Regions from separate parts of the Bacillus sp. MT94 genome, predicted to be linked through region 4. Evidence: predicted binding sites of a transcription regulator. Region 4 holds the regulator's gene; each other region holds the start of a gene.
The links. The regulator Rex, encoded in region 4, represses fermentation and respiration genes when NADH is low (regulators of the CRP and FNR family bind a similar motif). The targets are predictions, from matches to a motif close to TTGTGAAATATTTCACAA.
Positions count from the first base shown of each region.

Region 1 (2,210 bases), on a different contig from region 4:
GATTTTGTAGAAGCTTTTTGTACAGAGGGGTTATATGTAAATGAAATTCACCTTCATACGAATGATGTCATCGGTATGCACAAGATGAAACAGAGAATGGATAAGGGAAAGGAAGAAGGAGAAATTAATCCTCACCTTGTTGTTAAATACGTGGGAAGCTAAAAACTCCAAAGTAAAACTTTGGAGTTTTTAATGTTTCATATGTGCTTGTAAAGGAATAATCTCTTCTTGTTGAGCTGCTGCGATTTCAGTTTCTTCCTGTTGAACTTCAGGTGTTTTTTTTGTTAAGTAGTGGTATACCATACCGACAAATACTGATCCGCCAATAATGTTACCGATTGTAACAGGAATTAAGTTATGAATAGCACCTGAAAAAGAAATTGTCTCAGGATGTGGTGAAACTAAAGATAAAGCAAAGAGTGACAAGTTTGCAATACTATGTTCGTAACCAGATAAGAAGAATGTGAAAACAAGTAGCATCATGACCATTATTTTTGCCGTGTCGCCTTTAACCTGAGATGGTAAGAAGCAAGCAAGACATACGAGCCAGTTACATAAAATGGCTTTAAAGAATAACTGCATTGTAGGTGTGTTCATCTTTCCTTCAACGACTTTATTCATTAGGTGACCGTGATCAATTGCTTCAAAAATTCCAGTTGCGTAAAATAGTAAGGCAAAGAATAACGCGCCGGCTAAGTTACCTGCATAACAAGCAACCCAGTTACGAAGTGTATCAGAAATCGTTGTTTCTTTTCTTAAAGTTGCTACAGTAAAGTACATTGTGTTTCCAGTAAACAATTCAGCACCGCCATATATAATAAGTACGAGAGCAATCCCGAAAAACATAGAAGCAGCTAAATAAGTTGCTGGTGAATCTGCAATGTGAAAAAAGTTACCTAATTTAAAACATAGTACAATAATAAAACCGATATAAATACCCGCAAGTGCAGCACGAATAAAATATTGCATTGGGTTTGTATCTAGCATTTTCTTTTTGCTTTTAGCCAGTTTGACAACATAATCTAGTCCTTGTTCTAGCATGAGTAATACGCTCCTTTAGTAAATCTTCTATAAATACTCCTTATATGAATAAAGTACATGGAATTGTTCTCACTTTCAATAAGTTTGTGCAATGTTTCACAAAAAGGACATACATACGTTAAGAAAACGTTTACAAAAGGTAGTATAATGGAATTTTTTCTGGACATTGAGAGGAAGAAAGGAAAAAGAAAAAGCGCTGTAATTACAGCGCTTTTTCGTCTAAATTCTTTTCTACTTTTACTTCTACTTCTTTTGAGAAGAACCAACCACCAACTGCGATTCCGACTAATACAATCCAGAATGTAAGCTTCCACGGAGTGGATTCTGGGAATGAATGTGGAATTACATTTAATGCAGGGTGTGCTAATGTATAAACTGCTAGCTTCACACCAACCCAACCTACAATTAAGAATGCTGCAGTTTCAAGTCCTGGTTTACGTTTTAAGATTTGCACGAATGCAGTTGCTGCAAATCGCATAATGATTAATCCGATAAGTCCACCTACAAAGATAACAACGAATTGCCCAGTATCTAGACTACCAATTGTACCTAATCCTGTTTTTGGTAAAGTCATTGCTAGTGCAACCGCAGCTAAAATTGAATCAACTGCGAAGGCGATATCAGCAACTTCAACTTTAAATACAGTCCACCAGAAGTTCTCTTGTTTTTTCTTTGCTTCTTTTTCTTCTGTTTCTTCATCTGTATTCTTTTTAACATATGTTTTAAATAAGTGATTACCAGCGATAAACATAAGGTAGATGGCACCGATTGCTTGCACTTGCCATACATCGACTAAGAACGAAATCATAAATAACGATCCAAATCGGAAAACAAATGCCCCCGCTAATCCGTAAAATAGTGCTTTCTTTCGTTTTTCTTCTGGTAAATGTTTTACCATAATTGCAAGAACAAGAGCGTTATCAGCCGCTAAAATCCCTTCAAGTGCAATTAGGATGAGTAATACCCAACCATACTCCAATAATAATGATACATCCATGTACATTCTCCTCTCATCTCTATAAGTTCTAAATAAGTGAAGAATTTCCCCACTATTTAGTTTCCCCATACTCCTGCCTATTAACTTTGGAAGAATTTGGAAATGAATACAAAAAAGACCTCTGCCGTTAATAGGCAAAGGTCTTGCTAGACATATGTAATAAAAATGCCAA
Region 1 covers NZ_JBXAEZ010000003.1:130,155-132,364, reverse strand. The annotation lists gene AC1Q51_RS12415 (cyclic-phosphate processing receiver domain-containing protein) at 1-162, shown strand, start outside; gene AC1Q51_RS12410 (formate/nitrite transporter family protein) at 190-1,041, opposite strand; gene AC1Q51_RS12405 (TerC family protein) at 1,244-2,038, opposite strand; yybP-ykoY riboswitch at 2,129-2,210, opposite strand, start outside.
Region 1: the regulator Rex is predicted to act here: its motif matches at 1,126-1,143, upstream of AC1Q51_RS12410 (formate/nitrite transporter family protein).

Region 2 (2,210 bases), on a different contig from region 4:
GTAAAAAATAGTTCAGCTAAAGATATTTATTATATGCCAGCATTGGACATGTCATTTACTGGCGCGCAGAAAGCATATAGTAACTATAAAGATTTAATTCCAAAAGAAGATCAGCTCCCAACTAAACTTGCTCCAACGAATGATTACTTAGTAAAAGCAGGAGAAACTATTTCTGGTTATATCGCTTATCCATTCGGAAAAGATGATCTAGCGAAAATTTCAAGTCTCTCAACAGTCTCAGTCACAGTCCCAACTGCACAAGCTAATAAAGGAAAATTTGATGCTCCAATCGGAAATCCTGGAAGCTTTTCATTAAGTTTAAACAAACAGGGTGCTGAAAAAGTTGCAACAGATAATACTTTCTACCAAGATAAAGCTACAGCTAATAACATGGGCGATAAAAAAATGTTAAAAGAGAAATCAAGTATTAATAACAATCAAGAATTAGGCGCTGTTAATGTTACATTAGACGGATACCAATTCACTCAATTCACACCAAATTCCGTCGAAGCTCCACGCTTTGCAAATTTTAAAAACGGTCTTGTTCTGTTAACAGTAAAATTCAAGCTTGATAACAAAGATGCTCAAGACGTTTCACTGTCTCCTATAAGCTCTACATTGAGAGTGAATGATGGTACACAATATACGATTAATGAAGGTATGCTATTAAATTATGACTATAATGCTTCAGTCAAAACAGGAACATCTGGAGAGTTACTACAAGTATATATTTTAGATCAAGAGCAGTATGAAAAGATTTGGAAAGACAAAAGCTTTGAGATTGAGTTAGGACCTATGAGAAATAAAGAAGCTAAAGATATTTCACAAGGTAAAAAAGCTAAATTTACATTACCTAAATAAATTAATAAATATATAATAGAAAAGGCATATAACATATGATTGTTATATGCCTTTTTCATTTTATAAAAACACCATTTTTGTTCACACTTTATCCATTGTGAATTTTTTCACAATGGATATATAATAAACATGTAAATAGAATATTGGAGGGATTTCAATGGTTATCAATTTTTTAAGAACTGATAAACGTGCTGCTTTCATATTATTATTTTTACGATTTTACATAGGATATGCATGGCTCGCTGCTGGGATAGGTAAAGTTTTCGGACAATCTTTTGATGCAAGTGGTTTTCTAAAGGGCGCTATCGCTCAAGCATCAGGTGACCATCCTGCAGTACAAAGTTGGTGGGCAGATTTTCTTCAAAATTTTGTTCTTCCAAACGCAGACCTATTTAGCTTTTTAGTTCAATGGGGAGAAATTTTAGTAGGTCTAGGTTTAATTTTAGGCGGATTAACAAAAACAGCTGCATTTTTCGGAATCATAATGAATCTTTCATTTTTATTAAGCGGAACTGTTAGTGTAAACCCAAATCTGCTTATTTTAACTATGTTCATTTTAGTTGCAGGGCAAAACGCTGGACGTATTGGATTAGATGACTATGTTTTCCCTAAACTTTTCCGTAAAAATAACCACGGAACATATAAATTAAGTAAAACTGCGTAGTAACAGTTTACTTTTAAAATATAAATAAGAAAAAGAGCCTGAGTATAGGCTCTTTTTCTTATTTATCCTAATTTAAACTTTTAACGAGCCACGAAAACCTCTGGCAGCATAGTAAGAGTCTGCTCCATTGTGGTACACGAAAACATGTCCGAAGCGATAATCGCAAAATAGAGCACCACCGAGTTCTCGAATATCTGAAGGTGTTTGTACCCAACTTGATGATTTCATGTCAAAATCCCCAAGTTGTTGCAATTCCCGATATTGTTCTTCCGTTAATAGTTCAATGCCCATAGCATTTGCAACATCAATAACATTATTTTCTGGTTTATGTTTTTTTCTTGATTCTAACGCTTCAAGATCATAACAAAGACTTCTGCGGCCTTTAGGACTCTCCTTTGAACAATCATAGAAAGTATATTCGTCCTTTTCTTCATCATAACCGACAACATCCGGCTCACCGCCAGTTACTTCCATTTCGTTAAGTGACCATAATTTTTCAGCATTAGCTTCTATCTTAGCTTCAACCTTAGCCCATTCAAGACCTTCATGGCGGTTCATATTTTTCTCAAAACGAGCTTGCAATACTTTCAATAACTCTTGACGTTTTTCTACTAGTAAGTCATTTTTATTTCCTGTCATATTAGTCCTCCCTGATGTGTGTACAGATATTAGTTTAAGTATATAT
Region 2 covers NZ_JBXAEZ010000011.1:73,182-75,391, forward strand. The annotation lists gene AC1Q51_RS26460 (DUF5068 domain-containing protein) at 1-861, shown strand, start outside; gene AC1Q51_RS26465 (DoxX family membrane protein) at 1,019-1,525, shown strand; gene AC1Q51_RS26470 (DUF4256 domain-containing protein) at 1,598-2,164, opposite strand.
Region 2: the regulator Rex is predicted to act here: its motif matches at 957-974, upstream of AC1Q51_RS26465 (DoxX family membrane protein).

Region 3 (2,210 bases), on a different contig from region 4:
AGAGAAACAAGCAACTGATTTGAAACAAACAATTGAACGATTTTCAATGTAAAAGGAAGAACAGAATGCTGTTCTTCTCTTTTTTATTTAGCTTGATTTAATATTTACAGTTAAACTATGAACGTTTCCGCAACATTCTTTTCTGTCCCTTTCGGATGAAAATTATAGCGAGCTATAATATTAAAAGGGGTGTCTTTTATGAAAAAAGAAAAAAGACAACGGTTAATTAAACAATTTGTAAAGGAGTATGAAATAGATAAGCAAGAAAGATTAGTAGAATTGTTAGCAAAAAAAGATGTATTAGTAACACAAGCTACGGTTTCTCGCGATATTCGTGAGTTAAACTTAACGAAGGTACCTTCTCAAGAAGGATTAATGATATATAAAGTTTTCTCAGAAGAGCATGTACAAACTGATATAAAGTTAAAGAAAAAATTACGAGAAGTTGTTGTGAAAATTGATTGTGTAGATCAATTAATGGTTATTAAAACATTACCTGGTAATGCACATGTTATTGGTGTTTTATTTGATGAGTTAGATTGGAAAGAAAAAATAGGATGTATATGTGGAAATGATACATGCCTTATAATTTCACAGTCGAAATCAGATAGGGAGATTATAGAAGAAAGATTAAATTTAATTATTTAGATGCAAAAATCCTGTTTTTAATAAAATTAAAAACAGGATTTTTGTTTAAATACGGAAGTTAAATATTCAACATATATGCGTAATATATGTATTTTTTATTGAGAAAGCGAGATAGTTTGTTATAAAAATACATATTCGTATGATTTTAAAAAAATAACTTGTTTAATATTTCACAATGATAATGTGGATACTTTCACAAAGATGAAAGTGCAGAGCATTTATTATGTACTTGTAAGACATCAAACATATTTAAAAGGAGGTACAACAAATGAAACATCCGATACATGTTACTTCAGAAATTGGGGAATTACAAACGGTTTTATTAAAACGACCGGGTAAAGAAGTGGAAAACTTGACGCCAGATTATTTGCAGCAATTATTATTTGACGATATTCCATACTTACCAATTATTCAAAAAGAGCATGATTATTTTGCACAAACGTTACGCAATCGGGGTGTTGAAGTTCTTTATTTAGAAAAACTAGCCGCTGAGGCGTTAGTAGATAAAAAACTTCGAGAAGAATTTGTTGATCGTATTTTAAAAGAAGGACAGGCCGACGTAAATGTTGCACATCAAACTTTAAAAGAATATTTACTTTCCTTTTCAAATGAAGAATTAATTCAAAAAATTATGGGCGGTGTACGGAAAAACGAAATTGAAACAAGTAAGAAGACACATTTATATGAATTAATGGAAGATCACTATCCGTTTTACTTAGATCCAATGCCTAATTTATATTTTACTCGTGATCCAGCAGCTAGCGTGGGCGATGGCTTAACGATAAATAAGATGAGAGAACCAGCGCGTAGACGTGAATCATTATTCATGGAGTACATCATTAAATATCATCCAAGATTTGCAAAACATAATGTACCAATCTGGTTAGATCGTGATTATAAATTTCCAATTGAAGGTGGCGACGAGCTAATTTTAAATGAAGAAACAATTGCGATTGGAGTATCTGCTCGTACTTCAGCTAAAGCAATTGAACGTTTAGCTAAAAATCTCTTTAGCCGACAAAATAAAATTAAGAAAGTGTTAGCAATAGAAATTCCAAAATGTCGAGCATTTATGCATTTAGATACAGTATTTACAATGGTTGATTATGACAAGTTTACAATTCACCCAGCCATTCAAGGGCCAAAAGGGAATATGAATATTTATATTTTAGAAAAAGGATCAGATGAGGAAACTCTTAAAATTACACATCGTACTTCTTTAATGGAAGCATTAAAAGAGGTATTAGGCTTAAGTGAATTAGTTCTTATTCCATGTGGAGGAGGAGATGTAATTGCTTCTGCTCGTGAACAATGGAATGATGGCTCGAACACATTAGCAATCGCGCCAGGTGTAGTTGTTACATATGATCGCAACTATGTATCTAATACGTTATTACGGGAGCACGGTATAGAAGTAATTGAAGTGCTAAGTTCGGAATTATCTCGTGGTCGTGGGGGTCCACGTTGCATGAGTATGCCAATTGTTCGTAAAGATATTTAGTATAAATAACGGAGAAAGTAGGGATGAAGTATGTTAATGACTAGACCAAATTTAAAAGGAA
Region 3 covers NZ_JBXAEZ010000008.1:126,671-128,880, reverse strand. The annotation lists partial or broken gene AC1Q51_RS24130 (methyl-accepting chemotaxis protein) at 1-52, shown strand, start outside; gene argR (arginine repressor) at 199-648, shown strand; gene arcA (arginine deiminase) at 917-2,149, shown strand; gene argF (ornithine carbamoyltransferase) at 2,180-2,210, shown strand, end outside.
Region 3: the regulator Rex is predicted to act here: its motif matches at 807-824, upstream of arcA (arginine deiminase).

Region 4 (2,210 bases):
CAACTGGGAAGCCAAGGCCGCTTAAAATGGAGCGAATATCCGCTTCATATTGATATCCACCTTGATCTTTATAATTGAGTTGCAATTGGTCATAATCAGCTAACAATCTTTCATATATAGCTTCGTTTGAAAAGTTTTCTTCTTTTCCCATTTCTTGCTCAAGCCTTCGAAGTTTTGTCTCCATTTGCTGTAAGTGGGTAAAGACGGTTAGCATTTCATCCCAAATTGTTAAAGACGTTTCTAGGCCGGTATTTTGAGCTAAATACCCGATTGAGACATCTTTCGGTTTTATAATTTCGCCACCATCATGTGATAACTCACCAGCGATAATTTTTAATAATGTAGATTTTCCAGCTCCATTCCTTCCGACTAATGCGATACGATCTTTTGTTTGTACTTCCAATTTTATGTTTGCAAGAATTGTTTCTGCACCGTATAATTTCGAAAGTCCATTTACTTGTAATAAAATCAATGTTTTCACCTCAAATAATTTCTTAACTTTGCCATGTTTATATTTCTCAATCATACTAAAAATAGTGTATAGTTTAAAATAAGAGAGAATACTTCTTCTCTTTATTATACAAGGAATTTAATGAGTGCTAAACTTCTGTATTTGATTAAAGTATATGAATAAAGATAGGAAGAGAGGAGAGGTCATATGGATCAGCAAAAGATTCCACAAGCCACTGCTAAAAGATTGCCTCTATACTATCGATTTATCCAAAACTTATCTCTTTCTGGTAAGCAGCGTGTTTCATCGGCCGAATTGAGTGAAGCGGTAAAAGTAGATTCCGCAACAATACGAAGAGATTTTTCGTATTTTGGAGCGTTAGGGAAAAAGGGATATGGATATAACGTAAATTATTTATTATCATTTTTCCGCGAAACACTTGATCAAGATGATATAACGCGTGTAGCACTTATTGGAGTAGGTAATTTAGGGACCGCTTTCTTACATTATAATTTCACGAAAAACAATAATACAAAAATTGAAATGGCATTTGATGTTAGTGAAGAGAAAGTTGGAACAGAAATCGGGGGCATTCCTGTATACCATTTAGATGAATTAGAAGAGAGATTATCAAATGATATACAAGTGGCAATATTAACAGTACCGGCTACAGTAGCACAAGCTGTAGCAGATAGATTAGCTGAAACGAGCGTGCATGGTATTTTGAATTTCACACCAGCACGATTAAACGTATCAGAGAATATTAGAATTCATCATATTGATTTAGCTGTAGAGTTACAAACATTAGTTTACTTTTTGAAAAACTATCCACAATAAAACGCAGAGGAAGCGACCTCTGCGTTTTATTATTGTTTCTTCTTTGTGAATTTAACTAATATAAGGCGAAGTGCCAAATTAAAATCAATTGTTGCCATAACTGCAAATAGTATTGTCCACACATTCCAGATTGTATCTGTCACGTTCGTAATGGCGAAGCGTGTAAAGATACATCCAAGAAGGAAGTATAGTGCAGCCATGAACAATGGTGAGTTTCTCATACAAAAAATCCTCCGATAAAGCCTTGCATTTTTTCAGCTTCTTTAATCATTTCTTGAATTTGCTCATTGCTCATAAAAATTTGCCCAATAGCGACTAATGTATTCATCGCAACATGAGCTGCAATCGGAACGATAATACGCTTCGTCTTCACATATAAGAAGGCGAATACGAGCCCCATAGCAGTGTATACCAATAAATGAGTAAAATCAAAATGAATTGCTGCGAATACAAGCGAACTAATGATAGCTGCAATAAAGAAGTTAAACTTCTTATAAAGTGTACCAAATAAAATTTTTCTAAATACGATTTCTTCCAAGATAGGTCCGATTATAGATACGACAATAAGGAACCAAGGTGTCGTTCTTGCAATTTCCATCAGTTTCATTGTATTTTCTGAACCTTGTTTAATTCCTAGCAGCTGCATCTCGATCATACCGGCAACTATTTGTGAAAAGAAAGCCAAGAAGAAGCCGATGAAAATCCATCCAATAGTAGCTGGAACAGAAGAGCGCATTGCATCTAAATGCCTGTCACGAATGTCTGTTCTAAGTAACCAAAGTACGATACATAATGCAACAAAGAAGCTAATAATTGCCCAGTGTCCCGTTATGATTTGTCCTTTTTCCTCCATGGTAAATCCTCTATTATCATAGAGTCCTGTTTTTAGGAGAAGTGGCAATCCAACAACGCCAGATAACTG
Region 4 covers NZ_JBXAEZ010000015.1:4,815-7,024, forward strand. The annotation lists gene AC1Q51_RS27575 (ABC-F family ATP-binding cassette domain-containing protein) at 1-472, opposite strand, end outside; gene AC1Q51_RS27580 (redox-sensing transcriptional repressor Rex) at 659-1,288, shown strand; gene AC1Q51_RS27585 (YdiK family protein) at 1,318-1,509, opposite strand; gene AC1Q51_RS27590 (CPBP family intramembrane glutamic endopeptidase) at 1,506-2,210, opposite strand, start outside.